2 regions of the Streptomyces blastmyceticus genome follow, and region 1 is predicted to be linked to the other one. Evidence: riboswitches for the same ligand, from Rfam matches in the RefSeq annotation. Region 1 holds a riboswitch; the other holds the start of a gene.

Region 1 (15,772 bases):
CAGTGCTGCTCGCCTCCCTCACCCTTGCCCTCGCCGGCTGCTCGCCATTTGACAGCGAACCCACCTTGGGCGAGGCGGAGAGCAGCAGTGAAGCCGGCGCCCCCCAAGGCGACGTCGGCCTCCGCGTGCCCTCCCCCCGGGGAACCGACCCCAGCGCGGTGACCATTCCGGCAGGCGGCGGCGTCAAGGCGCACAAGTCGGCGGTGAAGGTCGACTCCATCGACCGGAACAGCGGGCACGCCGTCATCTCCCAGACCGTCGCACAGGCCTCCCCGAGCCCGTCCGGCAAGCCGGGGCCGTCGGCGACGCCTGCCGCGAAGAAGCCCGTCGCCGTGGGCGACATCATCGCCAGCAAGCCCGTGCCCGGCGCGCCCCAGGGCGTCCTGGCCAAGGTCACGAAGGTGGAGAAGGAGACCTCGGAGGGCACCGAGGTCCGTACCGCCCCGGTCGATCTCTCCACGGTGCTGGGAGACTCCAAGGTCGAGAACAAGCTGCCCGTCGACCCGTCCGGCTTCAAGGCCGATTCGCTCGTTCCGGGGGTGAAGTTCTCCTGGGCCAAGCGCGGCAACGTCCACGCCGGACCCGAGGGCCTCAAACTGCCCTTCGGCAGCCTGCGCGTCGACGTCGACACCACTGTCGACACGGAGAAGGACGCGAAGAAGGAAGGAGTGGAAAGCCCCACCAAGGCGTCGTTCAAGGGCTTCGTCCAGCTCGCGCCCGAGGTCGACTTCAACTACTACGGCCGCGGCTCCGGCGACGGCCCGTCGGGGGCCGGCCTGCGGCTGAGCGGCGACTGGTCCTCGGGGTTCCACTTCAAGGGGCGGACGGCCCCCACAACCAACGGCAAGCCGCTGCGGATACCGTTCGTCGTCCTGCACGCCAACCCGACCTTCTACATCGGTGAACTTCCGGTCACCGTCAACATCGACCTCACCTGCTACGTCCTGATCGACGCCAACGGAAAGGCGAGCCTGGACGTCCAACAGGACCCGGTGAAGGGCGACTTCGCCCTCGGCTCCGCGTTCAGTCTGCGCAAGGGCTGGCAGCCGGAGGCCAAGGCGAACTTCACCCCCGCGACGCTGAAGGCGAGCGCCTCGGCCGCGGTCAACGCGAAGGTCCGGTTCGGCACCGAGGCGAACCTCGGTCTCTATGGCAGCGTGGGCGTGAAGGGCGACGTCGCCGCGCCGTACGTGCGCACCGAGGTCAAGGGCGGGGTCAGCGGGTCGACCGAGGGCAAGGCTGCGGTCGACGCCGACTGGAAGCTGTTCGCGGGAGTCGACCTGGAGGGCTGGGTCATGCCGTATCTGAAGATCGGCGGCGTACAGGCGCTCGCGGTGCGCCTGCCGATGCCCAAGGTGCAGCGCGAGGTGCAACTCGCACACGGCAAGGGAGCCATACGGATCCCCCAGCCGCGCACTCCGCAGGACGACACGAAACCGGGTGACAAGGACCAGTCCGGCGGCAGCAAGCCCCGGCACAACTGACACACCGACGCTCGGCCCACACGGCAACGCAGAGGAGGTGAGACCCCGTCGCCGTGTGGGTGGCCGGTGATTCCCCTGCCCCAATGCCCTTTGTTTATTGCGGGTTTACCGCAACATCGCAGGTGACATCGCGTCTATTTGCCTTCTACGCCATGCAGTTGCATGCCGAATGTGACATGCGCAATCCATATGACGTAAAGTCTCGGCGAGTTGTCGATCAAGACACTGCCGTTTACCAGTGATTGATGATCGCGGCAGTTCTCACCCCCCACGGTTCGAATCGGCGTGCACCGGACCCGTCGTGCACGCCCTAGAAAGGCATGCCCATGTTCCGAATACGAATACCGAGACCCGCGGCGCTGATCGCAGCGGGCGGCATAGGTGCCTGCATCGCCACCGTCGCCGTACCGTCCGCCTACGCGGTCACCCCCACCCCGGCGGACAGCTGCACTGTCCGCCCCGCGGACAAGAACTCCGAAGCGCCGCTGAGCTGTCTCGGCGTCACCGCCTCCCTCGAGCACCTTCCCGCCATCGGCGAGCGGACCACCCTCACCGTGGCCGTCACGGCGCAGACCGACGTCAAGCGCGCCGGCCTCTCCCTCCAACTGCCGCCCGCCCTCCGGATCGTCGACCGGAACCCGGCCCTCGCCGCGCCCGCGACGGACCCCTTCGGCCAACGCACCAGCCGGACGCTGGCCCTCACCCCGGGCACCCGCACCATCAGGCTCAAGGTCGAGGCCGTCGCCGCGGGCCCCGCCCAGATCCAGGCGGACATCAGCGACATCGACCGCCCCGACCCGCGCCGCGCCGGTCACGCCTCGGTGGAACTGACCATCGGCAAGGCCAAGGGCTCCACCGCCAAGGGCATGTCCGTCACCAAGGCCGACGCGACTCCGGCCGACGGGCCCACGGCACACGACCGCCCGGCACGTCCGGGCGCCGCCGCCCCGGCCGCACCGAGCACTCCCCCACAGGCCGCCGCCCCCGGCAAGCCCTACGCCCCGGTCTGCGTCAGCGGTACTCTGCGCAACCGCTTCCAGTCCTCCGAGGGCGGTAGCTGGAACCGCAAGGCCGACCGGGACCTGCCGGTCAGCAACGCCAACGTCACCCTCTGGGGCAGGGCGACCGCAGGCGGCAGTACGCAGAAGCTCGCCGCTGGTCTGACCGGCAACGGAGACGGCACGTTCAAGCTCTGCTACACGCCGACCACGTCCGTCACCTCCCAGGTCTGGGCGGAGTTCCAGACCCAGGCCGGCGGCATGTGGTCGGTCGTCGACGGATACAACCGCCGCTACTCGACCACCTCGAACGCCCTCGGCAACGTCTCGGGCAACAAGAGCCTGGGCACCGTCTACGCCAACAGCGGCCAGAGCCGCGCCTGGCACGCCTTCGACACCCTCAACAAGCTCTGGTGGGACCGGGGTTCGACCAGCACCTGCTGGACGAGCAACGAGAAGGACGGCCGCTGCTCCCCGATCACCGTCCAGTGGTACCCGGGCTCCCAGGACGGTACGTACTGGACGAACCGCGACGACAAGGTCCACCTCGCGGACAGCGACCCCGACTCCGGCCACACCACCGTCCACGAGGCCGGCCACTCCCTCATGGGCAAGCTCTACAACGGATGGTGGCCGAACGTCACCAACTGCTCGCCCCACTACGTCAACCGCACCTCCTCCACCACCTGCGGCTGGACCGAGGGCTTCGCCGACGCCGTGGCGTTCCGCGCCTTCAATGACACCGTCATGACCTGGGGCAACGGCAGCTCCACGAACCTCGCCAACGACCGCACCACACGCGGCATCGACTGGGGCGACGCCTGCGAGGCCCGGGTCGCCACCGCGCTGGTCGACCTGTGGTCCCAGGTCGACGGCGGCTGGACGAAGAGCAACACCATGATGTCCCGCGAGCGCCAGTCCACCTTCCGTGAGTACTTCCTCACCGACCGGCCCGCGTACGGCCTGGACAGCGGAGCGAAGGCCCGCAACATCCTCTACAACCACACCATCCAGTACTGATCCGCCCGATCGGTACCCGAAGAGCGTTCTTCACCGGATACGGCCTCACCGCCTTCTGGCTGCGGCGGGGCCGTATCCGCCCTCACCGATCAGCAAGAGAAGAATCCCCCATGCACAGATTCCGTAGATCAACCCGCATATCAACGCAGACACACGCCGCCCCTACGTCAAGGCGCAAAAAGGTACTTCTGGCCACGACGGGCGCCGCCGTCCTGTCCGGCGTGCTCCTGCTGAGCATCTCCCCCCAGGCCCAGGCCAGCGTCACCGGCACGGTCACCGGCGGGCGAGGCAACTTCAGCACCGTCAACCAGCGGTCCCAGCCGTCACTTTCGGCCGGCATCACCGGAAAGTCGTGGGCCGGCGACCAGATCCCGATGACCTGCCGTACCACCGGCGACGTCGTCGAGAACAACTCCCGCTGGATCTGGTCCGGCAAGTACTACATCGCCGACGCGTTCATCCGGGAGAACACCGGGAGGCTGCCGGTCTGCACCTCCACTCAGCCCACCGACAAGCCCACCACCAATCCGACCGGCAATCCCACCGGCCGGAAGGCCCTCGACATCAGCATGCAGAAGCAGGTCAAGGACCAGTGGTGCTGGGACGCCACCGGCCTGACCATAGCCAACTTCTGGGGCTACACCCGCTACAACCAGTACGACTTCTGCCGCCTGGCCGCCCAGAACAACCGGCTGGACTGCAACAACCGCCCCGCCACCCTCGGCGACATGGCCAACGCCCTCCGCAACATGGGCTTCCGCAGCAGTGGCAACGACCTCTACCGCAACGCTTCCTTCGGCGAGACCCGGACCGAGATCGCGAACGGGCGTCCGTTCGCCGTCCGTATCGGCTGGAACTCCGGCGGCGGCCACATGAACGTCGTCTACGGCTACGACAGCACCAGCAACATGATCGCGGTCGGCGACCCCTGGCCCACCACGAAGACCTACACCTGGTGGAACTACTCCGCCTACTCCGGAAACAACTCCTTCCGGTGGACCCACACGCGTACCGGCATCCAGGGCTGAGGAGACCACCGACCATGCACCGTACGACCAGACGCGCCGCCACCCTGTGCGCGGCCACTGCCGTCGCCGCCCTCTGCGGAATCGTTCCAGCGCAGGCCGCCGACGAACCCACCACCCCCGCGGAGACCGACTACACCGCCGCTCAGAAGGTACTGCGCTCCGGCAAGGTCCACGACACCGTCACCCGCTTCCTGACGGCCGTCGCGGGCCACACCCCGGACGGCGGCGCGGACAGCGGCGAGGACGGCGGCGCGGCCGGCGCCCCGCCCGGCCCCGCGCAGGCACCTGCCGCCGCACCCGGCTTCGACCTCAAGAAGCCGGTCCCCTTCTACGAGCTGTCGCCCGAGTTCGTCGCCGGCAAGACCAAGGCCACCGCCGGCGCGGCCCTGCGGCTGTCCTACCTCGCCTCCCGTGTCTCGGCCGCCAACGGCCGTCAGGCCGCCGTCCTGCTCGCCCCGGAGCAAGACGGCCGTGCCTGGCAACTGGCCGGCATCCGCGACGGCGACGCGGACATCAGCGCCGCCGAACGTGGCACGGACCAGGCGCAGACCTTCATGGAGCCGCAGATCCACGGTTGGTACCGGCTGACCGGCAGCGGCTCCGTCGAGCCCCTCAACAAGGAAGCCCGGACAGCCCTGCAAGGCAAGCCCCGCGTCCCACTCGCGGCGTACCAGCAACTCGTCGCCAAGCGCTACGGCGACAAGCTCCCCGGCTCGGCCTACGACCGCAAGGGTCTCGCGGGCGGCTACGCCCTCGCCGAGGAGCAGACCGCCACCGCCCCTTCCCGCTCCTGGCTCCCGGCCGCCGCCGGCGCGGCAGCCCTGGCGGTGTCGGGCGCGGCGGTCCTTCATCTGCGCCGCCGACGCCGCTCGGCCTGATCCCGCCCACAGCCGGGCGCCCGGCCCACGAGGCCAGGCGCCCGGCGATCCGGGCGTCGCCGGGCGTGCGGGCGCTCGATACCGTCTCGCGTTGCCCACGGATCCTGCCCCTGGCCGGCTTGCGCGGGCCAGGGGCAGGCTGGTGCCGACGCGGTCGGCCAGCCTAGGACGCCCGGGTTTTCCGGCAGTTACGCAGGGGGAACACGGCCCGGACGACCGTGCCGGTGGTGTCGGCGGTTCTGGCGCTGAATGTGCCGCCGTACGCTTCGCAGCGCCAGCGCATGCCCTGCATGCCGTACCCCTCGGTGGCTCTCGGCGGGTTCGGGCCGAGGCCGCGTCCGTCGTCGGTGACGGTGAGGCTGATGCCCTCGTCGCGGCATGTGAGGGCAACGGTGATGCGCCGGGCGTCGGCGTGCTTGACCACGTTGGTGAGCGCTTCCTGGGCGACCCGGTAGACGGCAAGATTCACGCCGTTCTCCCCTGCACACGCATGGGGCCGGTCGCCCTGGACGTCCACGTCCACCACGAGCCCGTTCTCGGCGGCGATCTGTCCGGCGAGGGAGGTGACCGACTCGGCGAGCCCCAGCCCCTGGACGGCTGCCGGGCTCACGGTGGCGATGATGCGGCGCAGCGTACCGGCCTGTTCGTCGAGGGTGCGGGACGCGTCCTCCATCGCCGCGCGCAGCGCACCGGGGTCGTCCAGTGCGCGGGCCGCGTCGAGCCGCCGACAGGTCAGTGCCAGCAGCTGGAGGACTTCGTCGTGCAACTCGCCCGCGAGCAGGCCCGCATGGTGCTCCTGCCGCTCCACCATGGCGCTGGCGCTTCCCCCGCTGAGGACCACCTTCATCTCGGGCCAGGCCGGGACGGCGTACACCGATGCCGCCAGCAGGAACGCCATGGCCGCGTGATCCATCGGTGCGGAGTGCGCGAACCTGTCCACGCTCAGGACCGTGAATCCGCAGCAGATCATGATCAGCACCCGGCGGGCCCGCCGCAGCCCGCAGGTCAGCAGCGCGAGGACACCGGTGGCCAGGGCGACGCTCAGGGTCGAGATCGACCGGGGCGGCATCCGGTCGTGGGCGAGGAAGTTGACCACGTAGGCCACGAGGCTGACCAGGCTGATCGCGACACAGAAGCTGCTGAGTGCGCCCAGGTCGAGCGGCTGTCGTGCGGTGGCCGGCCGGGCGGTTCCGCTACACATCGGCGGAGCGGTTCTGCCGGGCGTACGCGACGAGGTCGGCCCTGGTGACCAGGCCCAGCCGGGCGCGCAGAGCGGCCCTGACGCTCTCCACCGTGCGGACGCTGACCGTCAGCCGCGCGGCCACCTCACGGTTGGTGTGCCCCTCGGCGAGCAGGCCCAGGACCTGCCGCTCCCGCAGTTGCAGTTCCGGCTCCCGGCCCTGCGCACGGGCCAGCCCGGCACCGAGCGAGGGCTGTACGTACCGTCCTCCCGACGCCACCGTCCGTACCGCCAGGACCAGCTCGGACACTGGACTGCTCTTCAGCAGATAGCCTGCGGCACCCGCGGCCAGTGCCCCGCAGATGATGGCCCGGTCCTCGTAGCAGCTCTGCACGAGAATTCCCATCCCCGGTGCGGCGGCGAGGAATTGGGGAATGGCATTGAGCGCCAGCCCCGACTCCAGCTTCATGTCCAGCATCAGCACATCGGGCTGCTGCTCGGAAACGATCTCCAACGCCTCGCGTTCGCAGGCCGCCTCCCCGACCACGATGAAGCCCTCGGGCTCCAGGAGCGCCCGGGTTCCAGCTCGTACGGTCGGATGATCCTCGGCCAGGACCACTCGCACGGGATCCCCCACCTTCTGCATAGCCTTTTCGGGCACGGGGAAACATGGCTGCTTTGTCGCCCCATTGGATGCATTCACTTTCCGATGTAGTGGCCAATCTTGTCAACCGACGGAATTCCTGCAACGGACGGTCAAAAGTTCAATTTCCTGCGACCAACCCGCAGAAATCTTGCGGGCTTCTACGGATTTCCCGCAGCGGGCGGGGCGGGGACGGCCGTTTCGTCCGAATTGCCCACAGGGCGCCCTGCGATCACGAGAAAGAAAGAGTTCCGAGATGATCTCCAGCCCTTCGACGTCGCGACCAGTCCGGCCAGCCATGCCCTCCAGCAGTTCCGGCACCCGGACACCATGGCCTTTCGGGGTGATTGCACCGTCTGCAACCAAGAGTCCGAATATCCCGTCTTGACGGGAAAAATATGCTACCGGTGAAGAAGGCTATCGCGGATGACTCCGTTCGCCTTCCCGGTGAACGCCTTCACCTACGTGATCAAGTGGACCTTCAGTTGAGATCCGGCCATTCCGGACGAGACCGCCTTTCGCGAGAAGAGAGCACACCGACCCTCGCCCTCTTCCGACCCCTCGGCCCACGTAACGCACAGCATATGACTCCCCATCAAAAGTGCATCCCGGTAACGCGATCCGGAGGAATTCCGGGCTATTCCTCATCGGTGTCCGGGCGTCACACTCCTTGATGCGGTGTTCGTAGTAGTCCTGAGTGCGAAGCGATTGCGTCCGACGAAGTGGTGTACGGGTTGCGCCCCGTGCCGGGGGCGATCCGGTAAAGAGGGGGGAGAGCCACGGGCTCCGTCGGTACCGTGTTCCCTGTGAACGGACAGCTGAGTGACGCGGAACTCGATGAGCTGGTTGAGCAGGCCACCGTGGACGCCTACGGCGATGCGGAGCAGCTCATGGGTCTCTTCACCATGCTCGCTGAGCATCTGGCCGTCCCGTTCAAGACGGTCGTTCTCGGGGTCGAGGTCACCGTGAAGAATGTGGACTTGTTGCCCGGCAGCCAGATCGTGGCGGTCTGCGCCCGTGCCAGGCACCGGCAGGCAATCGGTGTTCTCGACCTTCCGTTGCCGCATCCGGCGCCCGAGGGGGCTGAGTGGATTGAGGCCTACCGGCGCTGGGGGTCATGAAGGCACCCCGATCACTGGTCGCCCGGTGGCATCGGCCGGTAGCCCTGACCGGCGAGCCAGGCCCAGGTCCGGCCGTACTGCCGGTCCGCGGCAAACAACCGGTACCGTCACAGCCGTGACGGCGAGGTGGCCGGCATGTCCTCGAAGTGGCGGAATGCTCCTTGGCCCTGGATCGCGATGCCGAGCTTGCCCGCTCCCCATCCGCGCCCATCCGCGGCGGCGATAGGGTCCGCCGTGTGAGCGAGTACCAGTACTACGAGTTCCAAGCCCTCGACCGTCCGCTCAGCCGCGAGGAACAGGACGAGCTGCGGGCCCTCTCCACCCGGGCCCGGATCACCGCCACCAGCTTCACCAACACCTACAACTGGGGTGACCTGAGCGGGGATCCGCGCCATATGACCGAGCGCTACTTCGACGCCCACCTGTACGTCACCAACTGGGGCACCCACCGGCTGATGCTCCGCCTGCCCAAACAGACCCTGAACCTCCCCACCGTCCAGCCCTACTGCCTCGACCACCACGTCGACGCCTGGACCACCCGCGCCCACCTTCTCCTCGACCTGACCAGCGAGGACGAGGGCGGCGACTGGATCGAGGGCGCCGACGACTCGCTGGCCGCCCTCATCGGCGTACGCGACGAACTCGCCACCGGCGACCTGCGTCCCCTCTACCTCGCCTGGCTCTCCGCACTCGCCGCCTGGGAACTCGAGGACGACTCCGAAGCGGAATACCAGACTTGCCCGGAGCCGCCCGTCCCGGCCGGGCTCGACGAACTGACCGCACCGCAGCGCGCGCTCGCGGACTTCCTGCGCGTGGACGACGACCTGCTGACAGTCGCGGCCCAGGCCAGTACCGCCGCGCCCAAGAGGCCGCCCAAACGCACGAAGAAGGAACTCGCCCCGTTGATCGCCGCAATGCCCCAGAAGGAGAAGGACGCCCTGCTCCTGCGGCTCGCGCTCGGCCCGGAACCCGGGCTGCACACCGAACTCCTGCACCGTCTGCAGGGCACCACCGCCCCCATCGCGGTCTCCGGTTGCCGATCCGCCGCCCACCTCCTGGACGCCGCAAACACCCTGCGCACCGAACGCCGGCAGCGCGCCGAACACGAACGAGCCACTGCCCACGCCCAGCGCCTGACCGCCCTCGCGCGCGAGGCCGAATCCGCCTGGCGGCAGATCGAGGCCCACATCGCCACCAGGAAGACCAGCGCCTACGACCAGGCCGTCACCCTCCTCACGGAACTGCGCGACGCCTACGCTCACACCGGACGGCAATCCGACTACCACCAGCGCCTGACCCGTCTACGCGAAGACAGTCAACGCCGCCCCGGCCTCATCCACCGCCTCGACCGCCACGGCCTCCGATAGACCCCCGCTTCCCCGGCACCGATCGAGCCGAGCCGTGCGATTCACGGCACAAGAACGTTGAGATCGATATCGAGAGGGAAGGGGACGGCGACCCGCAGCCTGCCCCGGTGGATGCCAGTGGGCACATAAGAACTGGTCAAGGCATCGAGTTCGTAGACGTGGACAGTGGGGGCTCCGGCCTCGTCCTCGATGCGCCAAAAGTGCGCGATCTTGGCCTGGGCGTACTTGAAAGGTTTCAGGGACCGATCACGGTCCGCTGATTCCTCTGAGACGACCTCGATGGCCAGAACGACTTCCTCGGGTACGTACCAGGTGCGGTCAGGATCATATGCGGCAGTCGAGACCAGGATGTCCGGCTCGGGGCGACTCTTCTTGTCAAGGCGGATGGTCATCTCACGCTCGGCCTCGAACCCATCGGGGGCCGCCTGCCTCAGTGCGAAAGTGAGGTTCTCCACGAGCCGGGAGTGCCAGGATCGCTGCGGCGACATCATGAAGATCAGGGCTCCATCGATGAGTTCGGTGTGCCTCGGCGCTTGCGGGAGGTTGTCAAGATCATCCGCCTCCCAGCCGCTCGGCCTGGGCGGGATCATCCAGTCAGGTAGTTCAGTGGTCACGGCTTCCTCCAGGCGCCTTCAGGAATTGGTCAAGGGGCCTTGATCCCGGAACGCGGACACGGGCCACGCAACGGGTGACAGCGTAGCCTTCGCCGCCGAACCCAGCAGCCGCTCACGCGAGGCGCTCGGCCGGGCCCTCAATCAAATACATGTTCGCACTGCTCGCGCATGATCACCCGGCCATGTGCGGCACTGCTGTGACTGGTCGCGATAGTTGTCAGTGGGCGTTAAGGCCAAGCGGATCGTGCCGCCATGTCGCACTGTGCGTTTGCGACTTTTCGAGATGGATGACATCGAGTCATGCCAGCTGACACTGAGCGCGTGCGCCGCCGACCAGGGACGGCCCTGAGCCTGTGGCCGGCAGAAGATCCCGGCTTCGTCGTCGGAACCTGGGCGGGCATGATTTGCGCTGTGCATGAGGACGAGAACGAGCGCAGGAGCGCGCGGTACAAGCTGACTGGGACCGAGCACGGCCATGTCTGGGGCGTTTGCGTCGAGGCGGAGGGGCTGTTCGGAGAGCCCCAGCGCGGGACGTACGAGCTGTTCGGCTGGGTTCCGGAGAAAACCGGCGTACCCGCTTGGGTCGGCAGCCGGGTGTGGCTGGTGCCGGACGACGGGGCACTCGACGCCTGGCTGCTGGAGGACGCGGAGAGCTTGGGGCAGCCTCCCGGGACGGACAGTCTCTTGCTCACCGGCCTGGACGAATACGAAGGTCCACCCGAGGGGTACAGGGGTCGCGTTCGCGTGCACGACGGACGCCGCTGGCTGGGCTCCTGCCGGGAATTCACCCGCGTCTTGTCGCCCGAGGAGATACCGCCCCCGCTCGTCCTGCGGGGGCTCGCCCAGAGCGATCAGCTGAGGGCGGCGCTGATGAAGGGCACCCGGCGGGCGCTGGATCTGGAGGAGTCCGCTCTGGAGATACGGGACAGCCAAGGTGAGCTGCTTACTGATCGGCTGCTGTGGGGCACGGTCAGCGACTGGCGCCCATCCTCCTGCGGGGCGGACCTGATCGACCTGGAGCTCGATGGGGGCCGCTTCGCCCCCGTTCCCGAATACGCCCGGCCCGTCTGGGAGCGGTGGCTCGCCGGGCCTCCGGGCGCCGTCAACGCTTGGGCCGGTCTCGATACCCGCCGCCGCGGGGCCTGGCATGACCTCGTCCGAGAGCGGGCCTGCCGACGATCCCATCGTGCCCGGTCAGCCGGTCAGGCCTACGAACTCGACGGCCGGCACATCACCGACGAACCAGCCCTCTACCTGGCGCTCGGCGAGGCGGTCAACGGGCCGGGGGGCTACTTCGGCGGCTGTCTTGCCGCCCTTGACGACTGCCTGCGCGGCACCTTCGGTTACACCGCCCCCGCCACCCTGCTCTGGCGGGACGCCGCGATCGCACGCGAGCACCTGTCCCACGTCCTGACACCAGACGGCCAGCCCTACGACCTGTTCGCCGCAGTCCTTGAGGCCCTGGCCGAAGGCGGCATGGACGTCACCCTGGCATGAACTGCTGTCCGCCCGGTACTTTCGGCCCCGCCCATCCCCTATGCCTCATGTTCCGGGCAAGCTGCCGAATTGCACACTCCGCAGTGCCCACTTGGGCTCAGATGCCAGCCGAGTTGCACGATGGTAGGTGGCGACTGGGCTGAAAACTGGGCATAGGTGTCAACAAACTTGGCCTTCTGATGTCAAGCGGAGCGAAAACTGCGTCGCTCAAGCCCAGTTCAGGCCACAGGCTTGGTGTCACCTATCCCGCAAAGTCGCAGCGTTCTGCGGCATCTCGGAGAGCCGATCGTCGAGCTCGCGCCATGCTGGGACGCGCCGTGTGGGTCAGGCCGGATACACCCGCGCGGCGGGCCGATATCTGCTCTGACCTGCGCAAATCATCGATACACGGAGGTGCGGAAAGTGCCCGCACCACCGACAGGAGCCCCCCTTGCCCGCCACCCCCGCCCCGGAGCCGGCCACCCGCGAGCTGGCCGCCCGCTCCGGCACACGATCCGGCCCCCCTGCACCACGTGCTCCGCCTGCTCGCCCTGCGTGCGGACCTACCCGGCTCCCAGCAGGCCGCGCCCTGCTCTTCGCCGACGAGATGTTCCGCCGCTCCGCCGAGCACATCGAGGACACCCTGCTCACCGGCCGCACCGGATTCGACACCGCGATGTCCTTCCTCACCTCCGGAGTGAACGAGAGTTCGACAACCTGCTGAACCGCTCCGGGTTCCGCCTCGGCGGGTGCGCAGCCGGTACGGACGCTACTTCACATGGGTTTACGCCATACACGACTGCGACGCCGCATCGGATCGTCCATCACCCGGGCCTGCCCGGAGAGGTGGCCCAGGCGCTGGTCGACGCGGCAGCCCCGGCACGACGAGCCACGCCGAACCGGTGTGTCCGGAGCGGATCGACGGCGTCAAGGTTGCGCCAAGCAGTTGCGTCGATGTGCAAGTACAGGGCAGACTGCTAGGCGTTTGAAGAGGACACCTCGTTCGGTGAGGCGTCTGCACGGACACAGGCCACTGACCCCACGACGTCGAGAGACGCCCAGGTTCAGGACAGATCTCCCCGGCCTAAGGGGTGATCCCAAGTGGCTTCCCCGCAAAGGGGATTACGCCGTGCAGTGCCAAAGCTCTGACGAGTGGGGGTGAACCGGCCGCAAGGGGTCGGTCCGCTCTTTGCCGAGTCGTTTTGGCGCCCGCGTGCGCCTTGGCCGGGAGGAGGCGAGAGATGGATTGCAGTCACAGTAGTCCGGGTCATCATCGGCCCCGTCTCCGCCTGTCCCCGCTTCTGCTCGGCATGCGGTAACCACCTTCTCTGCGCGTACTCGCGTGATTGCCCTGGCACCCGTGCGGCCTGATGCCGCCCCGGGCCGTCGGGCTGCGCGCTCGCAGGGGGGATTGCTGCCGCGTGCCCCACCACCTCCCCCCGCCGGGGGGCTCGGGAGGTCCGTCATGACCGAAACGACGATCACCAGTCCGGCCGTTCCGCAGCCGCGTGCCGCGGTACTGGACGACGCCCACGTCGGCGATATCCGCGGCGCGCTGGGCACCATCAAGCAGGGCGACAACGCCCCGCGCCGGGGCATACCCGCCAAGCTGAAGACGCTCCTGGCCATCATCGGCCCGGGTTTGATCGTGATGGTCGGCGACAACGACGCCGGCGCCTTCGCCACCTACGGCCAGGCCGGACAGAACTACGGCACCACCCTGCTGTGGACCCTGCTCCTGCTCGTCCCCGTGCTCTATGTCAACCAGGAAATGGTCCTGCGCCTCGGCGCGGTCACCGGGGTGGGGCACGCGCGGCTGATCCTGGAGCGGTTCGGGAAGTTCTGGGGCGCGTTCTCGGTCATCGACCTGTTCCTGCTCAACGCCCTTACGATTGTTACCGAGTTCATCGGTGTCACGCTTGCCGTCGGTTATCTGGGGCTGCCGAAGACGGCCAGCGTGCTCGTCGCGGCAGCAGTCGTGATCGTCGCCGCTTCCACCGGGTCCTTCCGTCGCTTCGAGCGCACTGCGGTCATCTTGTGCGCCGGATCTCTGCTGCTGGTGCCGATCTACTTCTTCGCCCACCCTGCCACCTCTCAGATGGCGCACGACTTCGTCGTCCCCGGCATGCCGCACGGCTCGCAGCTCTCCGACGTGATGCTGCTGATCATCGCGATCGTCGGCACGACCGTCGCCCCGTGGCAGCTGTTCTTCCAGCAGTCCTACGTCATCGACAAGCGCATCACCCCGCGCTTCATGCGCTACGAGAAGGCCGACCTGTGGCTCGGCATCGTCATCGTGGTCATCGGCGCCGCAGCCATGATGGGCTTCACCGCCGCCGCCTTCACCGGCACCAAGGAGTTCGGCAACTTCGACGACGCCGCGGGGATCGCCCACGGCCTGGAGGCCTACGCGGGCAAGGCGGCTGGAGTACTGTTCGCCATCGCCCTGCTCGACGCGTCGATCATCGGTGCCTCCGCCGTGTCACTCTCCACCGCTTACGCACTCGGTGACGTGCTGGGCCTCAAGCACTCCCTGCACCGGGGGGTCAAGGGTGCCAAGGGGTTCTACGCGATCTTCGCCGGCGTCATCCTGGCCGCCGCCATCATCGTGATCATTCCTGGTTCACCGCTCGGCCTGCTCACCGAAGGCGTCCAGACCCTCGCCGGTGTCCTCCTCCCCTCCGCCTCGGTCTTCCTCCTCCTGCTCTGCAACGACAAGGCCGTCCTCGGCCCCTGGGTCAACGGCCGCTGGACCAACGCCTTCACCTCGCTGGTCGTCGCCGTCCTCGTCACCCTGTCGATCATCCTGACGGCGGCCGTCCTCTTCCCCGGCATCACCTCCGCCGCGATTCTCGACATCATGGCCATCTGCGGTGTCGCGGGCATCCTCGCCCTGGGCTACGCCGAGACCCGCCGCCGGCGCAAGGGCTGGGCCCGCACGGGGCGCGTCATCGACCGTACGGGCAAGGAGGCCTGGCGGATGCCTCCGCTGGACGAGCTCCCCAAGCCCGTCATCTCCACCGGCCGCAAGGTCGGCGTGACCGCCCTGCGTACGTACCTGCTCGTCGCGATGATCCTGGTGATCGTCCGCATTGTGCAGCTCGCGATGGGCAACTGACCCGTCCCCGGGTGGCAGCGGGCCGTACCCGCCCGCTGCCACCGCACCAGCCACTTCCCTAGCGGAAAGGAGTGCACCGTGCGCCTTCTCCCGCACGCCACCGAGCTCACCGCTCCGGCCCGCCGACGCCCGCATGCCACCGGTCACCACCACGCCGACCCCGCTGAACACGTCTGCCTGCACGTGAGCTTGATCCTGGGTGACGGGCCCGAGCGGGACTACCGGCTGGACGACTCCAGCACCTGCCCCCGGCCCTATGCCGCACACGCCGCCTACGACCCGCGCGTGCACCTCGCCTACATCCTCGCCCGACAGGGCCACGACGCCCACTGGCTCGCCCGCTTCACCGGACTGCCACTGCCCGCCGCGTACCGCATCGCCGGAGCCGCCGCGCTGTCCCGCGCCTGAGGGCTTTCTCTGCCGAAACGTTCCACCATCCCTTGGCCGCCCCCTGCCTCCCCGCAGGCGCGCCACCTCACGGAGGTGACCTTCACATGTCCGTCCTCACCGCCATCCACACGCGCCAGCGCTCCACGCGCCGCCACGGCACCGTCCTGGCCTTCCTCGCCACAGCCGTCCGGCGCATCGCCGACAGCCCCCTCGACAGCACCGTCCTGCGCGCGGCCCCCGTTACGGCGCCCACCCCCAGAGCTGCCGCACACGACCAGCCCGAACGCCCCCACGCCCACTGGCACATGGTCACCGGCCCCGACGGCCGACGGCACCTCGAAGCCGTCTGGCACCTGACCCACTGACCCAGCCCAACTCCCCTGGAAACAGAGAGGAGACGCCGACATGTCCTTCCCGGCCGGCCTGCTGCTGGAGACCGTCGAGCGGCTCATCGA
Region 2 (15,772 bases), on a different contig from region 1:
AAGGCCCTGCCCGGGAGGCGCTCCTGGGCAGGGCCTGGCCGGACGGCGTCCGGTCACTGGCCGAGGGCCACCCGGACGAGCTTGATGACGACCAGGACCATCGCGACCAGGAGGTAGGTGCGCAGCGCCCCCATGCCGATCTTGCGGCCGGTGGCCATGACGGGGCGGGCCAGGGTCTCCAGCGGGGGCATCCGCCAGCTGTCGCGGCCGGTGCGGTCGATCGGGTCCTCCTTCGTCCCGGTGCGCAGCCGGGTGAAGGCGTAGCCCGCCGCGAGGACCCCGGCGACGCCGCAGGCGGCCATGATGTCGAGGATCGCGCCCGCGGTGATGTCGGGGAAGAGGACCGAGGCGGTCAGGATGACCGAGAGGGTGACCAGGACGCCGACGACCGCCGCCGTGAAGGCGTTGGTCTTGGGCCCGTTGACCCAGGGGCCCAGGACCTGCTTGTCGTTGCAGAGCAGCAGGAGGAAGACCGAGGCGGACGGGAGCAGGACCCCGGCGAGGGTCTGGACGCCCTCGGTGAGCAGGCCCAGCGGGGAGCCGGGGATCAGCACGATGGCGGCGGCCGCGGCGACCAGCCCCGCGTAGACCGCGTAGAAGCCCTTGGCGCCCTTGATGCCGCGGTGCAGCGAGTGCTTCATGCCGAGGACGTCGCCGATGGCGTACGCGGTGGACAGCGACACGGCGAACGCGCCGATGATGGAGGCGTCCAGCAGGGCGATCGCGAAGAGCACCCCGGCGAGCTTCCCGGCGTGCGCCTCGATGCCGGTGGCCAGGCCCCCGGCGTCGGTGAAGTCGCCGAAGCGCCCGGTGCCGGCGAAGGTCGCGGCCGCGATGCCCATCATGGCCGCGGCGCCGATCACCACGACACCGATGCCGAGCCACAGGTCGGCCTTCTCGTACTTCATGAAGCGCGGGGTGATGCGCTTGTCGATGACGTACGACTGCTGGAAGAACAGCTGCCAGGGCGCCACGGTGGTGCCGACGATGCCGATGATCAGCAGCATGACGGTGGCCAGCTCCCCGGAACCGCCGGGGATGGCGGGCACGACGAAGTCGTGGGCCATCTGCGAGGACTTCGGGTGGACCATGAAGTAGACGGGGACGAGCAGCAGGCTGCCCGCGCACAGCGCGATGGCGACCCGCTCGAAGCGGCGGAACGACCCGGTGAACGCCGAGGCGATGATGATCGCGGCGGCCAGGATCACCGACGCCACCTTGGGCAGCCCCAGATAGCCGGTCGCCAGGGTGATCCCGATGAACTCGGTCACCAGGGTCAGCGCGTTGAGCAGGAACAGGTCGATGACGGAGAAGGCGCCCCAGAACTTCCCGAACCGCTCCAGGATGAGGCGGGCGTGGCCGACCCCGGTCACGGCGCCCAGCCGCAGGACCATCTCCTGGTTGACGTACAGCACGGGGACGAGCAGGAGCAGGGTCCACAGCAGGCTGGTGCCGTAGTTCTGGCCCGCCTGGCCGTACGTGGCGAAGGCACCGGCGTCGTTGTCGCCGACCATCACGATCAGCCCGGGGCCGACGATGGCGAGCAGCGTCTTGAGCTTGGCGGACAGGCCGCGGCGTTCGCCGTGGTCGTCCTGCTTGATGGTGCCGAGGGCACCGCGGATGTCGCCTATGTGGGCGTCGTCCAGCACCGCGCTGCGCTGCGCCGGAATCGTGGGGTCGGTGATCAGATCGGTCATGGGAGCCTCCCGGACGCCTGGGCAGGGCGAGGAGTCGGCGGCGCGCGACGGCCGTTCATCCGCGGGAGCGCAGCCCGGCGACCCGGGTCGGCCGGGTGCCGAACGGGTGGGGGCGGAGGCGCGGTCGAGCCCGCGGGGAAGGTGGTTACCGTGTGCCGGAGAAGGGCGAGGGCATGCGGAACGAGGGGCTGCTGTGGCCCTGACTACTGCAACTGCTGTCCATGTCTCTCGCCTCCTTCCGGCCGGGACGCGCATCGCGTCGACGACTCGGCAAGGAGCGGACCGGCCTCCGGGCCGGTTCACCCCAACTCGTCAGAGCTTTGGCACTGCACGGCGTAATCCCCCGACCGGGGAAGCCACTTGGGGTCACCCCTTAAGTCGGGGAGACCTGTCCTGACCCTGGGCGTCTCTCGACGTCGTGGGGTCAGTGGCCTGTGTCCGTGCAGACGCCTCACCGAACGAGGTGCCTCCTGCTTTTCGAACCTCCAGAAGCATAGACCCTTACTTGCATAATTACGCAACTACTTGGTCAAGGCTTGACCCTCGCCGCCACGCGTGCTGCCGACCGGAGCGTGGCATTCACCGCCCCCGGGCCCTGGGTAGTCTGCTGCGCGACATCCGCACCACAGGGGGCTCATCGGTGGACCACGACCGCATTGCCGCAGGCACCGCCGACGGCCACCACCGGCTGCACTGGCGCGGGGTGATCCGGACCCGGCGCGCCGTGGTCATCACCTCGCTCGCCGTCGGCGGGCTCGTCGTCTCCCTCAACTTCGGCGGACTGCTGGGCAGCCCGGACAGCCACCAGTCGCTCACCTCCCGGGTGATCGCCGGCGTCAGCGCGGGGGTCTTCCTGGTGGGCGCCCTGATCGCGGTGCGCGGGGCCACGGACGACCTGGTGAAGCTGCTGACCGGCCGGATCAGCGACAACCGGTCCGCCGCGCTGCGGGTGATATGCCTGCTGTCCGGCTACGCGCTGGTGATCCTGGGCGCGCTGAGCCTGCTCCGGGTGCCCTGGGGGAAGCTGCTGCTGGGCGGCGCGCTGACCGGTGTGCTCCTGGGCATCGCCGCCCAGCCGGTGCTGGGCAACATCTTCGCGGGCCTGGTGCTGATGGTCGCGCACCCGTTCACGATCGGCGCGAAGATCAGCGTGCAGTCGGGCCCGCTCGGCGGCCGGATCGAGGGCGAAGTGACCGACATGACGCTGCTGTTCGTCGAGCTGCACACCGAGGACGGCAGGACGCTCATCCCCAACAACGCCGTCCTCGGTGCGGTCATCGGGCCGCCCGGCCGCCCGTCGCAGGCGGCCTGAGGCTCAGGGCCGTGGGCTCTCCCGGCGCGCCCCGGCCGCGACCTTGTCCTGCTGCGCCGGGATCCGGCGTACGCACTCGACAGGGAATCCGGTGGGTCCGGACCGGTGCCCGATTACGATGCATTCATGATCCAGCCCTCGTCGACCGCACCGCCCTTCGGCCGCTTCGAGGAGGCCTGGCCGGCCGCCACCCGGCCCGGACTCCTCCCGGAGCCCGTGGCCGCCGCCCTGGAGCAGTGGCGGGGCTCCGCGTCCCTCGACTCCGTGCTGGTCGTCGACACCGACCCCGAGGTGGCCGACACCGCCGCCTTCTGCGCGGCCTACGACGTCCCCCTGGACGCCTCCGCGAACTGCGTGGTCATCGCCGCCAAGCGCGGGCAGGACGTCACGTACGCGGCATGCGTCGCTCTGGCCACCACCCGGGTCGACGTCAACAAGGCGGTGCGCAAGCACCTCGGCGCCCGCAAGGCGTCGTTCGCCCCGATGGACGTCGCCGTGACGGAGACCGGCATGGAGTACGGCGGCATCTCCCCCGTCGGACTCCCGCAGGGCTGGCCCCTCCTGATCGACGAGGCCGTCGCCGCCGCGCCGCACGTCCTCGTCGGCAGCGGCAGGCGCCGGGGCAAACTGATCCTCCCCGGCGGCCTCCTGTCCCGGCTGCCGAACGCCGAAGTCGTCGCGGGGCTGGCGGGCTGAGACCGGAGCACCTCCGGTCGTCCGGCTACTGGTTCAGCGCCGCCACGCCCGCCTGGGCGAACTTCTCGTCGAGGTCGCCGCTGGGGGCGCCGGCCACGCCGATGGCCGCGACGGGGGCGCCCTTCGCCTGGACCGGGGCGCCGCCGGGCAGGAACAGGGTGCCGGGGATGTCCTTGAGGTTCGGGGTCTGGGCGAGGCGGCTCACCAGGGCGGAGGTGGGCGCGTTCCAGGAGACCGCCGTGAAGGCCTTCTTCTCCGCGGAGGTGTAGGACTGCGGGCCCGCGCCGTCGCCGCGGAGCGTGACGACGGTGTTGCCGTCGCGGTCGACGACGGCGACGGAGACCTTCTGGCCCTCCTTGGCGGCGGCGTCGAGGCTCGCCTGGGCCGCCTTGGTGGCGGCGGCGATCGTCAGGTGCGTCGACTGCGCGAGGTTGCGGTCGTCGGCGTCGGCCTTGACCGTGGTCCTGGTCCCGGCCGCGGGGGACGCGGCGTTGGCGGCGACGGCGCCGACCGTTCCGGCGGCGAGTACGGCGGCGGAGGCGGCGAGGAGCTTCTTGGCGTTGGTCATGGCTCGATCCTCCGGCCGGGAACAGGCCCGCCGCCTCGGCCCGGCGGCTGCTCGTTCCGGGCGGGACGGCCGACCCTCCCGTCAGCCGATCGGCTGATGCGAGGGTGGTTCCGCCGGGTCAGGATGAGCGGGTATACGCAGGTCGAGGAGGGGGCGAGGAGGGCCGGATGCGACGCGAAGGGCCGACGGCGGAGGCAGCCGCCCCCGGAGAGCGGTGGCTCGCGGTCGTCATGCGCGCGTCGTTCTTCCTGCTGCTCGGCGCGTCGCTGGCCCGGTTCCTCACGCGTCACCCCGGTGACCCGCACACCCCGTGGATCATCGTGCTGTCCGCCGGGCTCGCGCTGCTGTACGTGCTCGGCCCCGTACCGCCCGCGTCCCCCGCGCCGCTCCGGCTCGCCTGGCCGGTCGCGGTGGTCGTCGTCTGGATGGTGCTGGTGGTCCTCGCGCCGAGCTTCGCCTGGTGCGCGGTGCCGCTGTTCTTCACGGGGCTGCGCACCCTGCCCCCGCGCGCGGCACTCGCCCTCGTCGCGGTGCTCACGGCCTTCGTGGTCGCCGCTCAACTGAAGCTGTCCACGGGCCGCTTCGACCCGAACCTGATTCTCGCCCCGCCCGCCGTCGCGGCGATCGCGGCCGCCGTCTTCGTCCATATGCAACGCCAGGCCGACCGGCAGCGGGAACTGATCGACGACCTGATCCGCACCCGGCGCGAGCTCGCCGCCACCGAGCGCCGCGAAGGCACCCTCGCCGAACGGCAGCGCCTGTCGATGGAGATCCACGACACCCTCGCGCAGGGCCTGTCCAGCCAGCAGATGCTGCTCCAGGCGGCCGACCGGGTGTGGGCGGCCGACCCCGGAACCGCTCACCGGCACGTCCGTACGGCGGCCTCGATCGCCGAGCGGAACCTGGCCGAGGCGCGACGCTTCGTCCACGACCTCGCCCCCGCCGATCTCGCCGACGGCGGCACCCTGGAACAGGCGCTGCGCGCCCTGGCCGCGCGCGAGGCGAAGGAGTCCGGCGGTCTCGCGGTGCGCTGCCACGTCGAGGGCACGCCGGCCGTCCCGCTGCCCGAACGCGTCGCCTCCGCGCTGCTGCGCATCGCACAGGGCGCGCTGGCGAACGTACGCGAGCACGCGGGCGCCACGACGGCCACCCTCACCCTCACCCACCTGGACGACCAGGTGGTCCTGGACGTCGCCGACGACGGCACGGGCTTCGACGCGTCGGCCGCGGCTGAGCCGGCGCCGGGCGCGCGGGGGCACGGGCTGCCCGCGATGCGCGCCCGGGCCCTCCGGCTCGGCGGCACCCTGACCGTCGAGTCGGTGCCGGGCGAGGGCACGGTCCTGTCCGCCGCGATCCCCCTGGACCTCTCGTCATGACCGAAGCCGCTGTCCGCATCCTGCTCTGCGACGACCACGCGGTGGTACGCGCCGGGCTGCTCGCCCTGCTCGGCAGCGAACCCGACATCGAGGTGGTGGGGGAGGCGGGCACCGGCGAGGAAGCGGTGGCCATGGCCGCGAAGCTCCGGCCGGACGTGGTGCTGATGGATCTCCAGCTCGGCCCCGGCATCGACGGCGTGCAGGCCACCCGCAGCATCTCGGCCACCGGCATCCATGTGCTGGTCCTCACCACCTACGACACGGACGCCGACATCGCCCGCGCCATCGCCGCGGGCGCCACCGGCTATCTCCTCAAGGCCGAGCGCCCCGAAGAACTCTTCGCGGCGATCCGCGCCGCCGCCCAGGGCCGCACCACACTCTCCCCGCCCGTCGCCAGCCGCGTCATGAACCAGATGCGCGGCGCCGCGCCCCCCACCCTGACCGCCCGCGAACTCGACATCCTCGCCCAGCTCGCCCAAGGCCTCGGAAACCGCGACATCGCCCGCGCGCTCTTCATCAGCCAGGCCACCGTGAAGACCCATCTCGGCCGGATCTACGACAAGTTGGGCGTGGACACGAGGGCGGGCGCGGTGGCGGTGGCTAAGGAGCAGCGGTTGCTGCCTTGAGCGGCCGGCCGGCTGGCTCCGGGGCGGTGGCGCGTGCGGGGCTCCGCAGCGTTCTGTCGGCGTTGAGGGACGTGGCGCAGAAGACAATGAAGGGCCCCACCGCGAACGGTGGGGCCCTTGGGCATCGTGCCTGGTGAGGTGCTGGCGGAGGGTACGAGATTCGAGGGGTTGTCCCAACACGCTTTCCAAATGTCCGTTTGGTATTATAGCGGGGGTCGCAGCCGTCCTGACCTGCGGCAGAGTCGGTCGGGTATGGGGCTTCAGACTGTGCTGAATGCAACCAAAACTGCAACCAGGCGCGATGGGTTGGCCGCGAAGCAGCGGGATCGCGCTCTGAGCTTGGGAATCATCGTGCTGTACGGGCTCGCAGGCTCTCTGACCTGTAGCAACGGGTGGCAGGGAATGCTTTTATCGGCCACGCTCATCAAGTCTGTGGCCTTAGGGGATCGCGCGCTTTCGCTTGGAAGTCATCCATCGAAAGTTCCCTTCGCCAATAATGCCTGTCACTTCCGGCAGTATTAGACGATTGCCGAAAATCGCGTATTCGACTCCTGTGCGCTGTATCTGGGCTGTGTGCAGGATGTTGAACTCGACGCATCGAAAGCCTTTGTAAAGCTCCTCGGTAATGCGCTTGTCGGCGTCGTAGGTAAGCAACCATCTCAGTGATGTAGTGCGAAGAATCTTCGCCAGATCTGCGTGATCATTCTGCGTGAGAGAGTCAAGGTAGAGCCTGTCTCCCTGAACGAGATAGGGAGGGTCAACATACAAAAGGACATCGTTGAATGTGGGCTCGAGTTGATGAATGAAGGAACGGGCATCCATTTGGGAAATGCTGACTTGATCGCGAAATTTTCCGAGATGAATGATTCGCTCCGCTAGTGCCTCGCGGTTGAAGCGGGCGTCAATTTTCCATTTTCCATTCTGTGCTAGTCCGCCGATGGGGCGCGCTCGAAGAATGCCTGATCGGTTACACCTATTGAGGAAGAAGGTGGCAAATCCGAGTTCTCGGTCACTCTTGTCAGTGGGGTTCCTATAGATCTCGGAGTATCGATGCCATGCGTCGAGGCTCACCTCCTCTGACCTGACCGCCTCAGCGAGTTGTTCGGAATCAAAGAAAATGCATCGCCACAAGGCGGCAACGCCAGAGTCCAAGTCATTGATATAGATGTGGTCAACTTCGCCGTCCACGAGTAGGCGCAAAGCCGCACCCGCGCCCCCCGCGAATGCTTCAGCATAGGAACGGGGGCGCGGGCGTTGTCGCGATAGTAGATGTGCGATGTAGGGGGCCAATCGAGCCTTGCCGCCAGGGTAGCGGAGAGGACTGATATACCTCATCGCTTCTTCTTTTCAAGGAGCTCATCGACCTTGGAAAGAAGAGGGCCGTAGGCCGCGCTCAGTTTCCGAACCTCAGAAGTCAGCGGATTGTTCTGCCAAGAGTGCACGAAGGAATGGAGGGTCTTGAGCACGAGTGCGCCTTCATCTTTCTGTGAGAACCGCCAAGCGTCACTGAGTGACGAGTCATCCTGTGCCGGGTCAATCTGATGCAGCGCGGCTCCGATCCGCCCTTTCAGGTCCGCCTGATTCCGCTTCCAGCCGAGTTGTTCGGCCGCGTCAGTGACCACGATATCTACGACGATCCGCACCATGATGGCGGCCACGTTAGGCATTTCATCAATGCTGATCCGCTTCGCTTCCTCGAGGACTTCGGAGGTGCGGAGGCTCACGTGCCGTAAAGAGACGCTTTGAAACAACCGCTTCTCAAAGTCGGGGCGCTTCCGTCTAGACGTCTTAGAGGGCGCATCAGAGGATCCGGAAGTTTCGGTTGTCTCGCCGACGTCATGGCCGACTGTCGAGTTAGCGAGCTTCTGCGGCTCATCGAGCCGGTACGCCAACTTCGGCAAGTCATCTTCGACCTGCTGAAGATAGCTGTTCCTTTGCCGTTTCGTTTTGATCTTATCGACAGAGACAGGGCCTGCCAGATCTTGAAAGAGGCGAGAAATGATCGGCCGCAATTTCCCCTTCGGGTAACTGGTCAGCACCACATCCCCGTCGAAGGAGATTCCCATCCGGTTCCGAACTTCCGGATCGCCGATCATCCTGCCGAGGTTCGTGAGGCGTGCCTCCCGAACGGTGGCAACGTCTTTGAGGAGTTCCGCATCCTCTGCGAACAAGTCGCTTACGGCCTCCGTGAGAATCCTGGCCTTCTCGGTTGGAGTTGACCGGCCACCGAACCTGCTGACTTCTGCCGAGTTCCACTTAACGACGCCGATCCCGCTGTTCTCGCCAGTGTGCCTCAGCCGGATCCAATGTGCTGCTTGCGCCCGATTTTCAGCGACAACACACTGCACGCGCCGAGGGACAACGCCACTGTTGGCGATTGCTGCGAACTTCCGCTGCAGCGGCTCGGTGGGTGCTAAGCTCGGCTTGTTCAATAGCTTGAGAGTGGCCACTCTCCGATTGCCTTCGAGGACCACGTTCTGAGATCCGTTCGTCATGACGACGATCAGCTCAGTCGGATTAAGGCCGTGCTGGACGATGTTTCGGGCGAGCCGGAGGAGCTTGTCGGGGCCCTTTTCGAGGAGGGCGGCGATCGATTCTTCGAGACTGCTTGTCTGCTTTGCGTGCCGAGGATTGGTCTCGTCCAAGACCAAAGACGACACGTGCATGCTTGCCTGCTTCATGCCACCCATAGTCCTCGCCGCCCCCTTGCAGTGCACCATATTTTCTGGCAGGCAGATCATACGTGGCCTCGCAACTGACATGCCATATGGACGCTTTTCAGTCATTGGCCGAGAATCACCGGAGAGTGCGCTCTGGGAGCCGCTGAAGGCCAACTGAGGCGGGTCAACGACGAAGGCCCCGACCGTGACGGTCGGGGCCTTGCGTCTGCCCAACTGGGGGTGCGGAGAATACGAGATTCGAACTCGTGAGGGGGCTGCCCCCTGCACGCTTCCCAAATGTTCGTCGGGCGGTTCGGGGCCGGTCGCGGGGGTTCTGACCTGCGGTGGAGTGGATGGCTCGGCGCACTCTGAACGGTGCCGGACGGGGGTGAATGCAACCAGAACTGCAAGCTCGCTGTGGCTTGGGTCCGGCCGCTCGAGGCGGGAGAAGTCCCCCTGCGCCCCGATGGCCCTGCTTCCGGTACTGGCGCCCTGTCCTTGATCAATCCGGCGCCAGCTGGAGAGACCCCCTTCAAGACCACAATTGGGTCTTGAAGGCCGACGTCACGTGAGGCCCCGGGTCAGCCAACAGCGTCCGCAAGGGGCCGGGTCCCGCCCGACAGCGCGAGCAGTGCCGCCTGGGACGGCGAGTCCGGCTCGGCCGCGTACAGCAGCAGCGTCAGCTCCTCGTCCGGCGGCGGCAGCCGCATCGCCTGGAAGTGCAGCTCCAGCAGCCCGTGCTCCGGATGCTCGACGCGCTTGACGCCGTACGCCTTCTCCTCGACCTCCTGCGACTCCCACAGCCGGGCGAACTCCGGGCTGCGCTCCCGCAGTTCGCCGACCACCTCGCACAGCCGCTCGCCGTCCGGGGTGCGGCCGGCCTCGGCGCGCAGCACGGCGACGATCTCGCAGCGGATCTGCGCCGCCTCCGGGTGCGTGGCCTCCGCGTCCGGGTGGAGGAACATCCGCCTGGCGATGTTGCGCTCCTCCGGCGGCAGCCGCGCGAAGTCGCCCCCCAGCTGCCCGCCCAGCCGGTTCCACGCCAGAACGTCCATGGCCCGGCCGTAGACCAGGGCCGCGACGCCGTCCATCGCGTCGAGCACGACCCGCAGGCCGGGCCGCACGACCTGCGGTACTTCCGGGACCGGCCGCCGGGCGGCCCCACCGTGCGCCGCCCGGTGCGCCACGTTCCGCAGGTACCCGTGCTCGGCCACGGTCAACCGCAGCCCGCGGGCCAGGGAGTCCAGAACCTCCGGCGAGACGTTCCCGCCGCGGCCCTGCTCGATGCGCGTGTAGTACTCCACGCTGATCCCCGCCAGCCGGGCGGCCTCCTCGCGGCGCAGCCCGCGCACCCTGCGCCGCGTCCCGCCGGGCGGCAGGCCGGTCCCGGCCGGATCGAGGGCCGCCCGGCGGGCCTTCAGGAACGCGTTGATCTCCGGCTCGGCATGCATCGGGCCATTCTCCGGCATGCCCGGGCCGGCCAGGCCCTGCGGGTACCAGGATCCGCCGGGTCTGGCCGGCGCGGTGCCGGGCGGGCAGGGTCGATCCCGACACCAGGTACACAAAGGGCAGGGAAGCAGCCATGAAGCGCAGGATCCTCGGCGGCACCGGCATATCCGTCAGCGAGTACACCCTCGGCGCGATGATGCTCGGCGCGTGGGGCACCAAGGACCACGACGAGGCCGTCCGCATCGTGCACACCGCCCTCGACGCGGGCATCAACACCGTCGACACCGCCGACATGTACTCCGACGGCGAGTCCGAGGTGATCGTCGGTAAGGCCCTCAAGGGCCGCCGGGACGACGTCGTCCTCGCCAGTAAATTCCACCACCAGATGGGCCCGGACGCCAACCAACGCGGCAACTCCCGCCGTTGGATCGTCCGCGCGGTCGAGGACAGCCTGCGCCGTCTCGGGACAGACTGGATCGACCTCTACCAGGTGCACCGCCCCGACCCGGACACCGACATCGACGAGACCCTGTCGGCGCTGTCCGACCTGGTGCGCTCCGGCAAGGTCCGGGCGATCGGCTCGTCCACCTTCCCCGCCGGGGAGATCGTCGAGGCCCAGTGGGTCGCCGAGAAGCGCGGCCACGTCCGCTTCCGCAGCGAGCAGCCGCCGTACTCGATCCTGGCCCGCGCCATCGAGCGGGACGTGCTGCCCACCGCGCAGAAGTACGGAATGGGCGCCCCCTCTCGCGGGCGGCTGGCTGTCGGGCAAGTACGGCGGCCCCGACGGCGCAGCCCCCGGCGAGGCCACCCGCTCGAGCTTCCTGCCGCAGCTGTTCGACACCGGCCTGCCCGGCAACGCCGCCAAGCTCACCGCGGTCACCGAGCTGAAGAAGGTGGCAGCCGACGCCGGGCTGACGCTGCCCGCGCTCGCCACCGGCTTCGTCCTCTCGCACCCCGCGATCACCTCCGTGATCATCGGCCCCCGCACCCACGACCAGCTCACCTCGCTGCTGGACGCCGCGGGAACGGTGCTGAGCGGCGACGTCCTCGACCGCATCGACGAGATCGTCCCACCCGGCACCGACCTCAACCACGACGTCACCCACTACGACCCGCCCGCGCTCACGGACAAGGCACTGCGCCGCCGCTGACCCGCACCGGACAGGATGTGCCACGTGTCAGCTTACGGCTGACTGAGCGCAGGGCCTCCGCCAGTGTCTGCTCGCCGCTGCCCATGAGTGGCTTCAAGGCAGTCACTTCGTGTCCGAAAGCCCAGACGTCGTCGACCGGGGCCTGGAACGCCAGCACACTGAGCCCTGCGGTGCGGAATGGGCTCTGCTCCAGGTACTTCATGCCCCCGGTGCCGCACAGATACGTACTGGCCCCGACAGCAACGGTGAGGTCGGCGAGGCGCTGCGACCGCCCTGACCGGGCCGGCAAGTCACTGCTGCGGAGAATCTGTCCGGGCCAGCCGAGCATGTTCAGCAGGAGGCGGGTGGATGCCTCGGCCACCAGGGCCGTCCGGTCGGTGGACGCGAACCGGTCGAGCACCGCCGACAGGCCGTGCTGGAAGTTCGGCCAGTGGGGGCTGGCCCCATAGTGCTGCTGGAGCATCCGGGCGGTCCGCTCGCGGGACCGTCCGGGCTCGGCCATCACGGCTTCCCGGATTCTTGTCTGCCGACCCCGGGGCAGGTGGGTGGGGACGGTGAGCCATTGGCGTCGCGTCGGGTCTTCCAGGGCTGCGAGGCGGGTTCGGTGCTGGTAGTCGCGGCGGGTGAACTGGACGTCGTCCAGGACGATCCAGTAGTCCGCCGCGAACAGCTTCGCCAGCGTGGTCAGCCGGGGGAAGAGATTGGGCTGGTGGATGGCACACAGCCCGCCCCGCGGCGGTTCAGACCTTGAGGAGACGGCTGTCGAAGCCGTCTTCGAGGAGGGATTCGTAGGCGGCATATACGTCCTCCGGGACGTCCTGCTCGATGGCGAAATCGAGCTTCGGGTACTCGATCACCCGCTGCAGGTCGCCGACGAGCTGGTGGACGACGAGCTGTTCGTCCCCGATCGTCTTGAGGTAGTCGTCGAACTCCAGTGGAGCCGAGGTGCAGATCACCTCGACCTCGGGCCAGACCTTGCGGGCGGTGGCGAAGGCGCGTCGCTCCATATAGGGCATGGAGACGAGCAGCACGGTCTTCACGGAGATCCCGGCAGCGGCCAGGACGTCGCGGGAGAGGGTGATGTTCTGCCCGGTGTTCGAGGCGTTGGGCTCCAGCAGTACCGCTTCCGTAGGCACTCCGAGGGCGAGCGCGTGCTCGCGGAAGTGCACCGCCTCGCCGCGCGGGAAGCGCTCGGGGGCGGTGGGATTGGAGCCGCCGGAGAAGACGAGGGTGGGGAACAGGCCGGCTCGGTACAGCTCGGCGCAGAAGGCCGGGACGCCGAGGTCGTGGCTGCCCAGCCCGATCGCGGCGTCGCACGGCCGCACCTCGTGGCTCATCTGGTGGTAGTCCCAGATCAGCTTCGCCCGTCGGCGCTGGTCGTCGGTGATGGCCCGCTGGTTGTCCGTCACTCGTCTCTCCCTGGTCACCGCCGCCGGGGGCCGCCTGCCCCTGCGGTCATGGTCCGGATGCTCTCGATGCTGCTCAGCTGGTGGCTCATGCCGTATTGCGCGGCCAGCTTCGCAGCCTGATCGAGGGCCGTCAGGCCATCATCCCGGGTGGCGGTGTCGGACAGCAGGATGTGTCCGTGAGCGGTGTCCAGACGTACGCGCTGCATCGGTGAGTCGGTGACTCCGGTGCTGCGGGCGATGCCGATGAAGTGCAGGGCTTTGCTCAGGTGGCCGGCGCCCCGGTGGGCGAGGGCGAGTTTTTGGTGGGCGACGGACCAGTCGTCCGGCTCGCCGAGTTCTTCGAAGTCGCGGGTCGCGGCGAGCATGACGCGGGTCGCATAGTCGTGCTCGCCTTCCTTGCTCAGCGCGGTTCCCACCCACAGGCGGGCTCTTGCGCGGTCGCGGCGGGCGAGCCGGTCGTCGACGGCCAGGTGTTCGTAGTGGTGGGCGGCGGTCTCCAGACGGCCGGACATTTCCGCGACGACGGTCAGGGAGAGGTCGAGCTGGGCGACGCGGCGGGGAATGTCGAGCTGGCTGAAGATCGACCGGGCTCCGGCATACGCATGCTGGGCCGACAGAGGCCCGACCACCGTCCCTTGGTCGCGCTTGAGGTCGCCCATGAGGGCGGTCGAGCGGGCGAGGAGATACAGGCCCTTGTCGTCCAGCTCCGGCGGCTGGAAGCGGGTCAGCCACCGGCCCAGCAGATTGTCGGCGAACGCGAAGTTCTGGCGGCTCAAGGCGACGACGACTCGGTCCAGGTCATCGGTCCACGATTCGTACTCCCAGGCTCTGGGTCCTGCCGAGGTGACGCGGTGGGTGGTCGCGGGCGGCCCGCCGGCCTCGGAGAGGAAGGTCTCGAACCGCAGATGAACTGACGAGTCCGCGCGGGCGAGCGCGGTATCCAAGATCGCCTGAGTGTCCGGACGGGGCTCCGTCGCGGCCAGGTGCTTCTCCCACTTGGAGACGGTCCTCACCGCGACGCCGAGGTGCTGGGCGAACGCGCGGACGCTCATCCGCAGGGCGAGACGCAGAGCCCTGGCTTCCAGGCCGGTCCAGTGGTGCACGGTCGCCACGCATCGCTCCCTTCCGAGAGCTCATGCAAGCACGGCACACGCATGCGGGGGGACGGAAGTGCCACGCAAGTGCAACACCGCGTCATTTCGCCGCCGCCCGTCAGAGAGGACGCTTCAACACGCAGGTCACAGCCCCTTATTGCCCGGGGCGGCCTTCCTGTTTCGTCTCCCTGATCTCTTGGACGGTCACCCTTCATGGAACCCCTTACCGAGCACCGTCGTGTCAGCGGCCCGGTCGTCTACGGCTTTCTGCGGCTGGTCAACGTCTCCACGGCCCGCCAGGAAGCCCTGGAGCAGTCGCTGGCCGAGTACTGCCGCCGGCACGAGCTGTCGCTGTCCGGACTGTTCACCGAACGCATCACCGAGGTCAACTCGGCGGCGTTCACCGGGCTGATGGACGCGCTGGAAGTGCCCGGCACTTACGGAGTCGTGCTGCCTTCCGCGTCTCACCTGGGCCCCAGGGCCATAGCCGCGGTGAGGGGCAAACGCATCGCGGCGACCGGTGCCCGGCTGCTGCTGGTCCGCAAGGAGACCCCGGGCCCGGCCCGCCGCAGGGGCCCCGGACCGGGCGGCTCCCCGGCCCGGCAGCGCGGGCACGGACCCGCACCGGCACTGGAGGCCGAGTCATGAGCGACGGCATGCCCGCGGCTGACCAGAGGTTCTTCGCCTCGTCGCCCGCCTCCGTCGGTCTGGCCCGCGACTTCTCCGACAAGTCGCTCCTGGCCTGGGGCCTGGATGCCCTCACCGACGACGTCCGGCTGTGTGTCTCCGAGCTCGCGACCAACGCGGTCGTCCACGGCACGGGCAACGGCTTTCTGGTCCGGCTCAGCGCCGATGACGGCTATCTCCACCTGGAAGTCCACGATGAGCAGCCCCGCTGGCCCGAATTCCGCTGCCCCACCCACACCATGACCTCCGGCCGGGGTCTGCACCTGGTCGCCGCCCTCTCGGCCGGCTGGGGCGTCGAGCCCCGCCGGCCCTCCGGAAAGATCGTCTGGTCGCGGTTCCGCATCGCGCCCGCCCCGCAGGAGACGACATGCTGACCCGCCCCCTGACACCCGCGCCATCCACCGGGCCCGGCCCGGGACTGCTGTTCTCGCTCAGCGCCTGGACGTGGTCGGGCAACGGCCCGGACGGGCAGGGCGTCGCGCACATCCTGCTGGCCCACCCGCCCGGACGCACCAGCCACGACACGTCGGCCGCGATCGAGTCCCGCATGCGGCACATCGCCGCCGGCCTCGGCCGCCTTGTCAGTGGCCGCGATGCTCTCGCCGAGATCGACGGCTGTCTGCGCGTCATCGGCAGCCGGGTGCTGCTGAAGTTCAGCGGCTCCCGTTACGGCCTTCGGCTGCCGACCCATCCCGGCTGGACCGACCTCGTCACCCGCCGGGGCCGGGCCGTTCTCATCCTCGGTCTGGACCCGCTGCCGCTGACCGCCTCGATACTCACCTCGACGCCGCCCTCGCGGCCGACCGGCTCCTCGTCGGCCTCGTCCGCACCCCCTGAACCACCAGCCGCCCACGCACGCCCCCACACTCAACCGAGAGGGAACGGCTATGGAACCCTTCGAACGCGCCCGGCTGGACGCCTACTTCACCAAGATCGCCACTCAGTTCGCCCCGACCGAGCAGGCCGCCTCGTTCCTGATCACCCACCTGCTCGCAGAGCGCCCCGGGTTCGTCCGCGCGGTCGCCGCGATGACCCGGCTGCGGGCCG

What was found. A riboswitch is a leader RNA that binds a small molecule or an ion and turns the genes downstream of it on or off. The one in region 1 is predicted to bind magnesium.
Positions count from the first base shown of each region.
Region 2: it holds a riboswitch for magnesium, as region 1 does, so the genes downstream of both, ABD269_RS29035 (NRAMP family divalent metal transporter) here and ABD269_RS16875 (NRAMP family divalent metal transporter) in region 1, are expected to answer to the same signal.

Region 1 is NZ_BAAABW010000017.1:178,973-194,744, reverse strand. It holds gene ABD269_RS16925 (hypothetical protein) at 1-1,484, shown strand, start outside; gene ABD269_RS16920 (mycolysin) at 1,811-3,502, shown strand; gene ABD269_RS16915 (papain-like cysteine protease family protein) at 3,724-4,530, shown strand; gene ABD269_RS16910 (hypothetical protein) at 4,545-5,408, shown strand; gene ABD269_RS16905 (sensor histidine kinase) at 5,572-6,609, opposite strand; gene ABD269_RS16900 (response regulator) at 6,602-7,213, opposite strand; gene ABD269_RS16895 (hypothetical protein) at 8,038-8,352, shown strand; gene ABD269_RS16890 (hypothetical protein) at 8,589-9,719, shown strand; gene ABD269_RS16885 (Uma2 family endonuclease) at 9,761-10,309, opposite strand; gene ABD269_RS16880 (barstar family protein) at 10,733-11,830, shown strand; M-box (ykoK) riboswitch at 12,801-12,974, shown strand; gene ABD269_RS16875 (NRAMP family divalent metal transporter) at 13,275-14,927, shown strand; gene ABD269_RS16870 (hypothetical protein) at 15,006-15,335, shown strand; gene ABD269_RS16865 (hypothetical protein) at 15,422-15,682, shown strand; gene ABD269_RS16860 (winged helix-turn-helix domain-containing protein) at 15,723-15,772, shown strand, end outside.
Region 2 is NZ_BAAABW010000028.1:276,206-291,977, reverse strand. It holds gene ABD269_RS29035 (NRAMP family divalent metal transporter) at 54-1,697, opposite strand; M-box (ykoK) riboswitch at 1,994-2,167, opposite strand; gene ABD269_RS29030 (mechanosensitive ion channel domain-containing protein) at 2,338-3,009, shown strand; gene ABD269_RS29025 (YbaK/EbsC family protein) at 3,136-3,705, shown strand; gene ABD269_RS29020 (GlcG/HbpS family heme-binding protein) at 3,731-4,273, opposite strand; gene ABD269_RS29015 (sensor histidine kinase) at 4,441-5,649, shown strand; gene ABD269_RS29010 (response regulator) at 5,646-6,275, shown strand; gene ABD269_RS29005 (DNA adenine methylase) at 6,714-7,610, opposite strand; gene ABD269_RS29000 (hypothetical protein) at 7,607-8,956, opposite strand; gene ABD269_RS28995 (helix-turn-helix domain-containing protein) at 9,517-10,386, opposite strand; partial or broken gene ABD269_RS28990 (aldo/keto reductase) at 10,518-11,535, shown strand; gene ABD269_RS28985 (WbqC family protein) at 11,507-12,334, opposite strand; gene ABD269_RS28980 (YdcF family protein) at 12,276-12,944, opposite strand; gene ABD269_RS28975 (helix-turn-helix domain-containing protein) at 12,959-14,056, opposite strand; gene ABD269_RS28970 (hypothetical protein) at 14,252-14,686, shown strand; gene ABD269_RS28965 (ATP-binding protein) at 14,683-15,099, shown strand; gene ABD269_RS28960 (adenosylhomocysteinase) at 15,613-15,772, shown strand, end outside.